Regions from separate parts of the Mesorhizobium sp. M0894 genome, predicted to be linked through region 2. Evidence: predicted binding sites of a transcription regulator. Region 2 holds the regulator's gene; the other holds the start of a gene.
What was found. Region 2 encodes HrcA, which represses chaperone genes, less so after heat shock. Its sites were predicted from a motif close to GTTAGCACTCNCNNNNNGNGAGTGCTAAC; they were not measured.
Positions count from the first base shown of each region.

Region 1 (4,785 bases), on a different contig from region 2:
TGTTCTCCGTGCCCGTAGCCCAGTCGTAAACGCTGGTGCGGCCGAAGGTCATGTGGGGAAACGCAACATTTTCCGGCGCACGGTCGAACAATCTTGCGTCGCCCAGTGCCGCCGATAAATCGGGATCGCCATTCACTGCCTCGAATATGGCCTTCTGCAATTCGACGGGTGGCGCGGTCATTGTCTTTCCCCTCGCCCGTCGCGTCGACCTCCCTGCTGCGTAGCTGCGTTGCATGGCGGCATCCCGGCAAAGCGCGAATCAGCGCGTCTCATACGGATTATGAACCTTCATGATCTCGGGAATAAGCCCTGCTACTGGAACCCGCGACGCCGCGGCCTTTCGCGTCACGGACGCCCTTGAGGGTGACGCGAATTCATTTGGCGTGCAGAGCGTTCGAAGAACGATGCTATGAAGATGTCTGGTTTCCAAACATTCGAGGTCGTTTTCGTGCGCGAGCCATCGCTGCTGCCTGTTTTCGGAAAGCTTGGGGTCAGGGCGCGGCCGGTCGCGATTGCGGCGCCGACCATGTCGATGACCATCAAGAATTTGGTCAATCGCACTCGGGAGCTGCTCTCGGCGCATGGTAGCCTGGCCCTGAAGCTGTTCGTCGTTTTGTGGACGGTGCTTGTCGTGGCGGCAATATTCTTCGTCGCCCAAGCCTGACCGAGCGACATTCATCGATCGGGCGGAAACTAAAGGATGCCAAGATGGCAAACCGCTACGCGCTGCGTATGGAACGTCCTCACAGCTGGACCGTCTTCGACGTCTTCACCGGCCAGCCTGTCGAGCTCAAGCAGCAATCCATGGTCGGCATGAACACGTGCGATGCGGACGCGATGGTCGATCGGCTGAACAGTCGTGACATCGCGGCGGATGCAGGCGGACCGGAAGCCCCGAGAAAGCGTCTTGTGGACGGATCGCGACGGATCTAGCGAAAATCGGCCGCAGTCAGCACATATATGCTCCTGCGGGTGCGGGCATAGGCATTCCTGGCGACATCGTGGATCGAGCTGGAAGCCGTGTCGAAGGCCGCCAGATAGGTAGCTTCCGAGGCCGCCGTTCCCGGCTGCACTTTGGAGATGGCATCGGTTGCGACAGAGAAGGAAATCTGGAACATGCCGTCATGGCCGACGAAGCGGATGCGTTTGCTTGCCTCGTCGTAGCTGCGGCTGGGATTGGGAAATGTCAGGCTCATGATTTGGCCTCCGTCGATGCGGATACGGCCTGCTTGACTGTCCGCGCCGCCCGCTTCTTCTTTGGGGCGACCGGATTCAGAGCTGCCGCCGCGCGATCCGCCTCTTCCTTGGCCAGTCGCAATTCCCTCAGTCTTGCCGTTTTGATCGCCCTGGCCTTGGCCTCCGAGAGATATTCGGCAGTTGCCTTGTTCCGCTCCGCCGTTTTCTTTTGATTTTCCATGAAGCGAGCCTGAGCTTTTTCCATGATGTTCTGATTGCCTTCGGCCATCGGTAAAATCTCCCTTGCAGCGAAAGTCGTGAGTGTGAACTTCACCATAAAATAGGTGTTCAAAGACAGAAATTCAATTTCATTAATATTCGGCAATGCCCGAACACCAAGGGATAGCCAGGCAAAATAATTCATTCAATATTTGACATACCCCATGAATATTTTTTGGCACTCCTATCAATCGAGTGCCAAGGCGCCTATAGAGAGGGGCGGCCGCCTAAGCCGGCCCCAGAAAGAGTCCCCATGAAATTCCGGCCACTCCACGATCGCGTCGTCATTCGGCGCGCCGAAAGCGACACCAAATCCAAGGGCGGCATCATCATCCCCGACAATGCCAAGGAAAAACCGCAGGAAGGCGAAGTGATCGCCGTCGGGCCGGGCGCGCGGGACGAAAGCGGCGCGCTGATGGCGCTCGACGTCAAGGCCGGCGACCTCATCCTGTTCGGCAAATGGTCCGGCACCGAGGTCAAGATAGACGGCGAGGACCTTGTGATCATGAAGGAGGCCGACATCATGGGCATCATCGAGAAGAGCGAGATGGGCATCATCGACAAAACCGTGGCTGCCAAGAAGGCCGCCTGACTGGAATGCCGCGCGCCCTGCCGGGCGCGCAAAGGATGCTCCAAGCTTTGATTCAGGCGCGCTGCAAGCGTCTTGCCACAACCAACCGAACTGGAAAAAATCATGTCTGCCAAAGAAATCAAATTTTCCACCGACGCGCGTGACCGCATGCTGCGCGGTGTCGAAATCCTCAACAACGCCGTCAAGGTGACGCTCGGCCCTAAGGGCCGCAACGTCATCATCGACAAGGCCTATGGCGCGCCGCGCATCACCAAGGACGGGGTGACTGTGGCCAAGGAAATCGAACTTTCCGACAAGTTCGAGAACATGGGCGCACAGATGGTGCGCGAAGTGGCCTCGAAGACCAACGACCTCGCCGGCGACGGCACCACCACCGCCACGGTGCTTGCCGCTTCCATCCTGCGCGAGGGCGCCAAATTCGTTGCCGCCGGCATGAACCCGATGGACCTCAAGCGCGGCATCGACCTTGCCGTCACCGCCGTCGTCAAGGAAATCCAGGCTCGAGCCAAGAAGGTCAAGTCCTCAGGCGAGATCGCGCAGGTCGGCACCATTGCCGCCAATGGCGACACCAGCGTCGGTGCCATGATCGCCAAGGCGATGGACAAGGTCGGCAATGACGGCGTCATCACCGTTGAGGAGGCCAAGACCGCCGAAACCGAACTCGACGTCGTCGAAGGCATGCAGTTCGACCGCGGCTATCTCTCGCCCTATTTCGTCACCAATGCCGAGAAGATGCGCGCCGAGCTGGAAGACCCTTACGTGCTCATCCACGAAAAGAAGCTCGGCAATCTGCAGGCGCTGCTGCCCATCCTCGAAGCCGTGGTGCAAAGCGGCAGGCCGCTGTTGATCATCTCCGAGGACGTCGAGGGCGAAGCGCTGGCGACGCTGGTCGTCAACAAGCTGCGCGGCGGCCTCAAGGTCGCGGCCGTCAAGGCGCCTGGCTTCGGTGACCGCCGCAAGGCGATGCTGGAAGACATCGCCGTGCTCACCGCCGGACAGATGATTTCCGAGGATCTCGGCATCAAGCTGGAGAACATCACCATAGACATGCTCGGCCGCGCCAAGCGCGTGCTGATCGAGAAGGACACCACCACGATCATCGACGGCGCCGGCGAGAAGGCCACCATCCAGGCGCGCGTCCAGCAGATCAAGGGGCAGATCGAGGAAACCACTTCCGACTACGACAAGGAGAAGCTGCAGGAACGTCTCGCCAAGCTGGCGGGCGGCGTTGCCGTCATCCGCGTCGGCGGCGCCACCGAATCCGAGGTCAAGGAAAAGAAGGACCGCATCGACGATGCGCTGAACGCCACCCGCGCGGCCGTCGAGGAAGGCATCGTTCCCGGCGGCGGCGTCGCGTTGCTGCGCGCCAAGGCTGTGCTGAACGGGCTGACCGGAGCCAATGCCGATGTAACGGCGGGCATTTCGATCGTGTCGAGAGCGCTCGAAGCGCCGATCCGGCAGATCGCCGAGAATTCCGGCGTCGAAGGTTCGATTGTCGTCGGCAAACTCGCCGACAGCAAGGACCACAATCAGGGCTTCGATGCCCAGAACGAGGTCTATGTCGACATGATCAAGGCCGGCATCGTCGACCCCGCGAAGGTGGTGCGGACGGCGCTGCAGGACGCGGGCTCGATTGCGGCGCTACTGATCACTGCTGAGGCCATGATCACAGACGTTTCAGCCAAGGAAGCCGCTGCTTCGCCCGGCGGCATGGGCTATTGACCAGCCGCTGCCGGAAACAAGCCTGAAAGACAGCCGCCGGGGGATATTCCCCGGCGCGCGCCATCGGCAAGGAGATCGATCCATGATCGCATTCGTCCCGAAGCCAAATGCAGCCACGAAGACCAAAGTGGCAGAGGAAAGCCGCTTCGATCGCATTCGCAGGCTTGCCGACAAGCACAGGAAAGCCGACGCCGGCACGATAGGCCGCGACCCGAAAAAGATCGCGGACAAGCGTCCCATGTGACGATTGCCAATCCTCGGCACCCCGCGCAAGCGCGGCACCAGACCCTTATCGCGTCTCGTCGCTGATCAGCGCCAGCTGAATGCGATTCTTGCCCGAACGCACAAGCGCCGTCAGTGCCTGCATGGTGCGGTCAAGCTTATCTCCGAGCGGCGGCAACTGGGGCCGCTACTTGGCGGCGTCATCGTACCGTTGGTTCTGCGCCATGAGGTGGCGGACCACGAGGTGAAGGAAAGCCTGATCGTTCAATCCAGGCTCGACTGGACCATCGTGGAGCCGCCCAGGTTGAGCCGCCCAAGTTGAGCAATGGAGCGGCAACGGGTGAATTCCGCACGGCAAACGGCATCCGGTCGGCGTCGCTGCTGCCGACGCTGGCGCGTGCCGACCTTCATGCTAGCCCAACTCGACGGCACCACCTACTCGCGCAGGGCAGCCAACATCCTGCGCTGACGCCTCGCGGGAGTCGTCTTCCCCTCGACGAACCGCCCGCTATATCTTCATCGCCCTTACCTTCATCGCCCTTGTCGGCAGCACCAAAATGGACGAATAGTCTTGCAAGGCGCGCCGCCCTGAAATTGCCGGCATGCGGTTTCTCAGGTGGCGGCATCGCCGCAGCCGGATCCTGGAATGGCCAGTCCTTTGGAACCACGCAAGAGAAGAGGTCCGATCGCGGCAAGGCTGCTGGCGGTGGATGCGTGGATCGATTCCTCGGTCTACGAAATCGGCTTCAGGGCGCGTCAGTTCTGGGAAGCGGCGACCATCTTCTCGCGGCGTT
Region 1 covers NZ_JAMYOG010000012.1:49,633-54,417, forward strand. The annotation lists gene NKH91_RS22015 (DUF3168 domain-containing protein) at 1-181, opposite strand, end outside; gene NKH91_RS22020 (hypothetical protein) at 416-664, shown strand; gene NKH91_RS22025 (hypothetical protein) at 709-933, shown strand; gene NKH91_RS22030 (DUF1488 family protein) at 930-1,196, opposite strand; gene NKH91_RS22035 (hypothetical protein) at 1,193-1,465, opposite strand; gene NKH91_RS22040 (co-chaperone GroES) at 1,709-2,047, shown strand; gene groL (chaperonin GroEL) at 2,150-3,769, shown strand; gene NKH91_RS22050 (hypothetical protein) at 3,852-4,013, shown strand; gene NKH91_RS22055 (hypothetical protein) at 4,017-4,313, shown strand; gene NKH91_RS22060 (transglycosylase domain-containing protein) at 4,638-4,785, shown strand, end outside.
Region 1: NKH91_RS22040 (co-chaperone GroES) is a predicted target of HrcA. The motif match lies at 1,630-1,658, and genes of this name have one in related genera.

Region 2 (4,785 bases):
ATCGTCTTCGGATTGCCGAGCGTGACGGCGAGACCAGCTACAAAGCTGGATGCCAACCCGCCCTTGCCTTTCTTCGCCTCCACCGTTTCGGGCGTGATGCCGCTCGTCCAGAAACGCCAGCCAAGAAAAGCGAGGTAGGCGACGCCCAGCCATTTGATGACCAGAAAGACCATGCCAAAGGTCTGTGCGACGAAAGCCAGGCCGAGCACCACGGCCGTGAGATAGGTCAGGTCGCCGAGCATCAGCCCGAAGGACATGGCCAGCGACGCGCGGAAGCCCGAACCCAGCGCTCGCGCAACGAGCGCGGTGACGCCGGGGCCGGGGATGGCTGCGGCGATGCCGAGGGCAGCACTATAGGCGAGGAACCCGGTGAGCGTCATGATTCGCGCTTGTCGCACAATGTGGAAGTTGGGTGAATTCCCTCGGCCCGGATTCGATTGCGCCAGCGCAGCAGGCGACACCGCCGTTCAAGAGCGGCCGTCTTCGTAGGTAACGCGCCAGATGGTGCCGTTGCCGTCCTCGGTGACGATCAGCGAGCCGTCCTTGGCGATGGCGATACCGACCGGGCGGCCCCAGACGGCGTCGTTCGAGATAACGAGGCCGGTCATGAAGTCCTCATATTCGCCGGTCGGCTTGCCATCCCTGAATTTGAGCCTCACCACCTTGTAGCCGGTCCTGGCGCCACGGTTCCACGAACCATGCATGGTGACGAAGGCGTCACCCTGATAATCCGCCGGAAAGTTCTTGCCGTCGTAGAAGGCTATGTTCATCGGCGCCGAATGCGCCTGCATCAGCACGTCGGGGACAGTGGCCTTGCCGGCGAGGTCGGGCCGCTCGCCCTGATGGCGCGGATCCTCGTGATTGCCGATGTAGTACCAAGGCCAACCATAGAATCCGCCGTCCTTGACTGCAGTTGCAAATTCGAACGGCACATTGTCGCCGAGTTCGTCGCGCTCATTGACGACGCACCACAATGCGCCGGTGGTGGGCTGCACGGTCATGCCCGTACAGTTGCGCAGGCCGGTGGCGACAGTTCGGGGATTTTTCCCATCCGGGTCGAAGGCGAGCACATCGGCACGGCCGTCTTCGGAGCCCCAGGCCGCACCGAGCGGCTTTGAGTTCACCCAGGCGTCCAAGCCATCATCCGGCTCCTCCATGTCCTCGCCGACGTTCGACGCGGAGCCAACCGACAGATAAAGCGTCTTGCCGTCCGGCGAGAAGGCGATGTCGCGGGTCGTGTGACCACCCGACGGGATTTCCGCGACAATGGTTTCTGGTTTGCCGGATGCCTTCAGGTCGCCGTCGCGATAAGGAAAGCGGACGATGCTGTCGCTGTTTGCGACATAGACCCATTGCGGCTTGTCTCCTGGCGGATAGAAGGCGATGCCGTAGGGATAACTGAGCCCCTTGGCGAAGATCGCTTTCTCGATGGGCTTGGCGCTGTCCTCGGCGAGACGGTAGACACGTATCTGGTCGGCATGGCTGTTGGCAACGAACAGGTCGCCATTCGGAGCGACGCGCACGACGCGCGGATTGACGATGCCGGATGCGATCAGTTCGGCCGAAAAGCCCGGCGGCAAATCTGGCTTGGCGCTTTCGGGCCGTTCCGCCACGCCGGCGCCGTTCGACGCGGATTGGGCGGGATCGGCTGGCGGCATGTCTTGCGGCCCGATCAGGCGGCGGGTGCCAGGCCTGTCGGCGTGCCAATCGCCAAAAGCGGCTTCGCCTTTGAGCACCTTCTGATCCGCCTGCTGGGCGGCTGCCGGTGTCGCAACAAGGAGAGCAGCGGCAATGGCCGCAAAGCCGCCAGATCGGATCATCAACGTCCTCCGGGATTCGCCTCGAAAAGGGCAAACGGGATGAGGCATTGGTCGTTCCAAGCGGCCGTCCAGCACACGAGGATTTGAAGCCGAACCCCGATTCACTTGCCGGCGGCGTAGAAATCGTCGTCGAGGCGCTTTTCCAGCGCGACCAGATCGGCCGGCAGCGGCAAGCCCATGGCCCGCATCTCTTGCAGCTTCTCGCGCAACTGCTCTTGCACCTCGTGCTGATCCTCTGGCTGGTTGATCATTTCTTCGAGCAGCAGGCTGATCTGGGCCTTGAACGATTCCAGCGCCATTCTTTTTCTCCTTGCGGCAGGCCGCGGCGGCTCCTAGCGCAGCATGCGCGAAATCAGCTGCGCGGTATAGTCGACCATCGGTACTATGCGCGCATAATTCAGCCGCGTCGGCCCGATGACGCCGAGCGCACCGACGACGCGGGCGTCCTTGTCGCGATAGGGTGCCACCACCAGTGATGAGCCCGACAGAGAAAACAGCTTGTTTTCCGAACCGATGAAGATGCGCACGCCCGGGCCCTCCTCGGCGAGGTCGAGGAGCTGGATCAGTCCGTCCTGGGTTTCGAGATCCTCGAAGAGATGCCGCAGCAATTCGATGTCGGCCTGGGCAGTGACGTTTTCCAGGAGATTGGCGCGGCCGCGCACGATAAGCCGCCCAGGCACCCCGCTTTCGGCGCCTGCCCAGACCGCCAGGCCCTTCTCGACCAGATCCTGTGAAAGCGTATCGAGGGCTGCCCTGGTCTCTTCCTTGATGCGGGCGATCTCGACCCGCGCTTCGGCCAGGGTGCGGCCGCGAATATGGGCGTTGAGGAAATTGGAGGCTTCGTGCAATTGCGAGACGGTGATGCCGGCGGGCAGATCGACGACGCGATTTTCGACGTCGCCGTTCTGCGAGACCAGCACGGCCAACGCCTTGGTCGGCTCGAGCTGGATGAATTCGATGTGCTTCAGCGCCACCTCGTTCTTGGCGGCGAGCACAAGGCCGGCGCCGCGCGACATGCCGGACAGCATCTGGCTGGCCTCGGTCAGCATATGCTCCAGCGTCGCGCCCGAGCCGGAGGCGCGCACCTGCGCCTCGATGGTGCGGCGCTCCTCGTCGGAGAGGTCGCCGAGCTCCATGAACGCATCGACGAAGAAGCGCAGGCCGGCCTGGGTCGGCAGACGGCCGGCCGAAATATGCGGCGCATAGATCAGGCCGAGATGCTCGAGGTCGCTCATCACGTTGCGGATGGTGGCCGGTGACAGCGACGACGGCAGGATGCGCGACAGGCTGCGCGAGCCGACCGGCTCGCCATCCCTCAGATAAGAATCGACGATGCGCCGGAAGATGTCGCGCGAACGCATGTCGAGCGATTGAAGCGCGGGCGATTGCAGCGCGTGCGACGGGAGCACGTGCGATTGCGAACCGGGATCGACTGCCTTGGTCATTTCGAGCCAAAAACCTCCGGCTCGAAGATATAGACTTCCGCGGCGTCGGCGCAACCGGTCCATTTTCCTTTGCGCCTCACGCCCCGTGCGGCTACAAGCCGGCCAAGATTCCGAAGAAAGAAAGAAGCCTGAATGCGCCCTTCCAAACGCCAGTTCGACGAAATGCGCCCCATCTCCTTCGAGCGCGGCGTATCCAAGCATGCGGAAGGCTCGTGCCTGGTGAAGTTCGGCGACACGCATGTGCTGTGCACGGCCAGCCTGGAGGAAAAGGTGCCGGGTTGGATGCGCAACTCCGGTAAGGGCTGGGTGACGGCGGAATACGGCATGCTGCCGCGTTCGACCGGCGAGCGCATGCGCCGCGAGGCTTCGGCCGGCAAACAAGGCGGCCGCACGCTGGAGATCCAGCGGCTGATCGGCCGCTCCCTGCGCGCCGTGGTCGATCTGCAGGCGCTCGGCGAGCAGCAGATCACTGTCGACTGCGACGTGATCCAGGCCGATGGCGGCACGCGCACCGCTTCGATCACCGGCGGCTGGGTGGCGCTTTACGATTGCCTGCGCTGGATGGAAGCCCGCCAAATGGCGAGCCTGGGCAAGGTGCTGAAGGATCACGTTGCGGCGATCTCCTGCGGTATCCATGATGGCCAGCCGGTCATCGACCTTGACTATGTCGAGGATTCCTCGGCCGGCACCGACGCCAATTTCGTCATGACCGGCAAGGGCGGTATCGTCGAGATCCAGGGCACGGCCGAGGGCGAGCCGTTCTCGGAAGAGCAGTTCGCGGCCTTGATGGGGCTGGCCAAGAAGGGCATTCAGCGCCTGGTCAGCCTGCAGCAGATGGCGGTGGACTGATCTTCAGTTTATGACGATGAGGATTGATAATCCTGTGACCCCTTCCGCAATCCTGGAATCAGCACTCTACGTGACGGATCTTGCTGCCGCGGAACAGTTCTATTCGGGCGTCCTCGGGCTCGATCCGCTCGGCAGGGTCGACGGCAGGCATCTCTTCTTCCGCTGCGGCGACGGCGTGCTGCTTATCTTCAATGCCGAGGCGACCAAAGTGCCGCCGGCGTCCGATGCCAGGCTGCCGGTGCCGCCGCATGGCGCGGTCGGCGAGGGCCATCTCTGTTTCGCCGCAAGCGCCGACGAGATCGTGCGCTGGAAAGCGCACCTGGAAGCAAAGAGCATCGCCATCGAAAGCGAGTTCGAGTGGCCGCAAGGCGGCCGCTCGATCTATATTCGCGACCCCTCGGGCAATTCGATCGAATTCGCCGAGCCAAGAATTTGGGGCATCTGATGCATTCGCCAACTGTTCATTCGCTTGATGGGCATAAGATCGTCGTCGCAAGCCACAATGCCGGCAAATTGCGCGAATTCGCCGATCTGATGGCGCCGTTCGGCATAGAAGCGAAGTCGGCCAAGGAGTACGGCTTGCCGGAACCGGACGAGACCGGCACCACTTTCGAGGAGAACGCCCTCATAAAAGCCTTGGCCGCTGCCAAGGCCACTGGATTGCCGGCGCT
Region 2 covers NZ_JAMYOG010000022.1:70,109-74,893, reverse strand. The annotation lists gene NKH91_RS28500 (LysE family translocator) at 1-380, opposite strand, end outside; gene NKH91_RS28495 (PQQ-dependent sugar dehydrogenase) at 468-1,820, opposite strand; gene NKH91_RS28490 (hypothetical protein) at 1,922-2,119, opposite strand; gene hrcA (heat-inducible transcriptional repressor HrcA) at 2,153-3,265, opposite strand; gene rph (ribonuclease PH) at 3,398-4,114, shown strand; gene NKH91_RS28475 (VOC family protein) at 4,149-4,559, shown strand; gene rdgB (RdgB/HAM1 family non-canonical purine NTP pyrophosphatase) at 4,559-4,785, shown strand, end outside.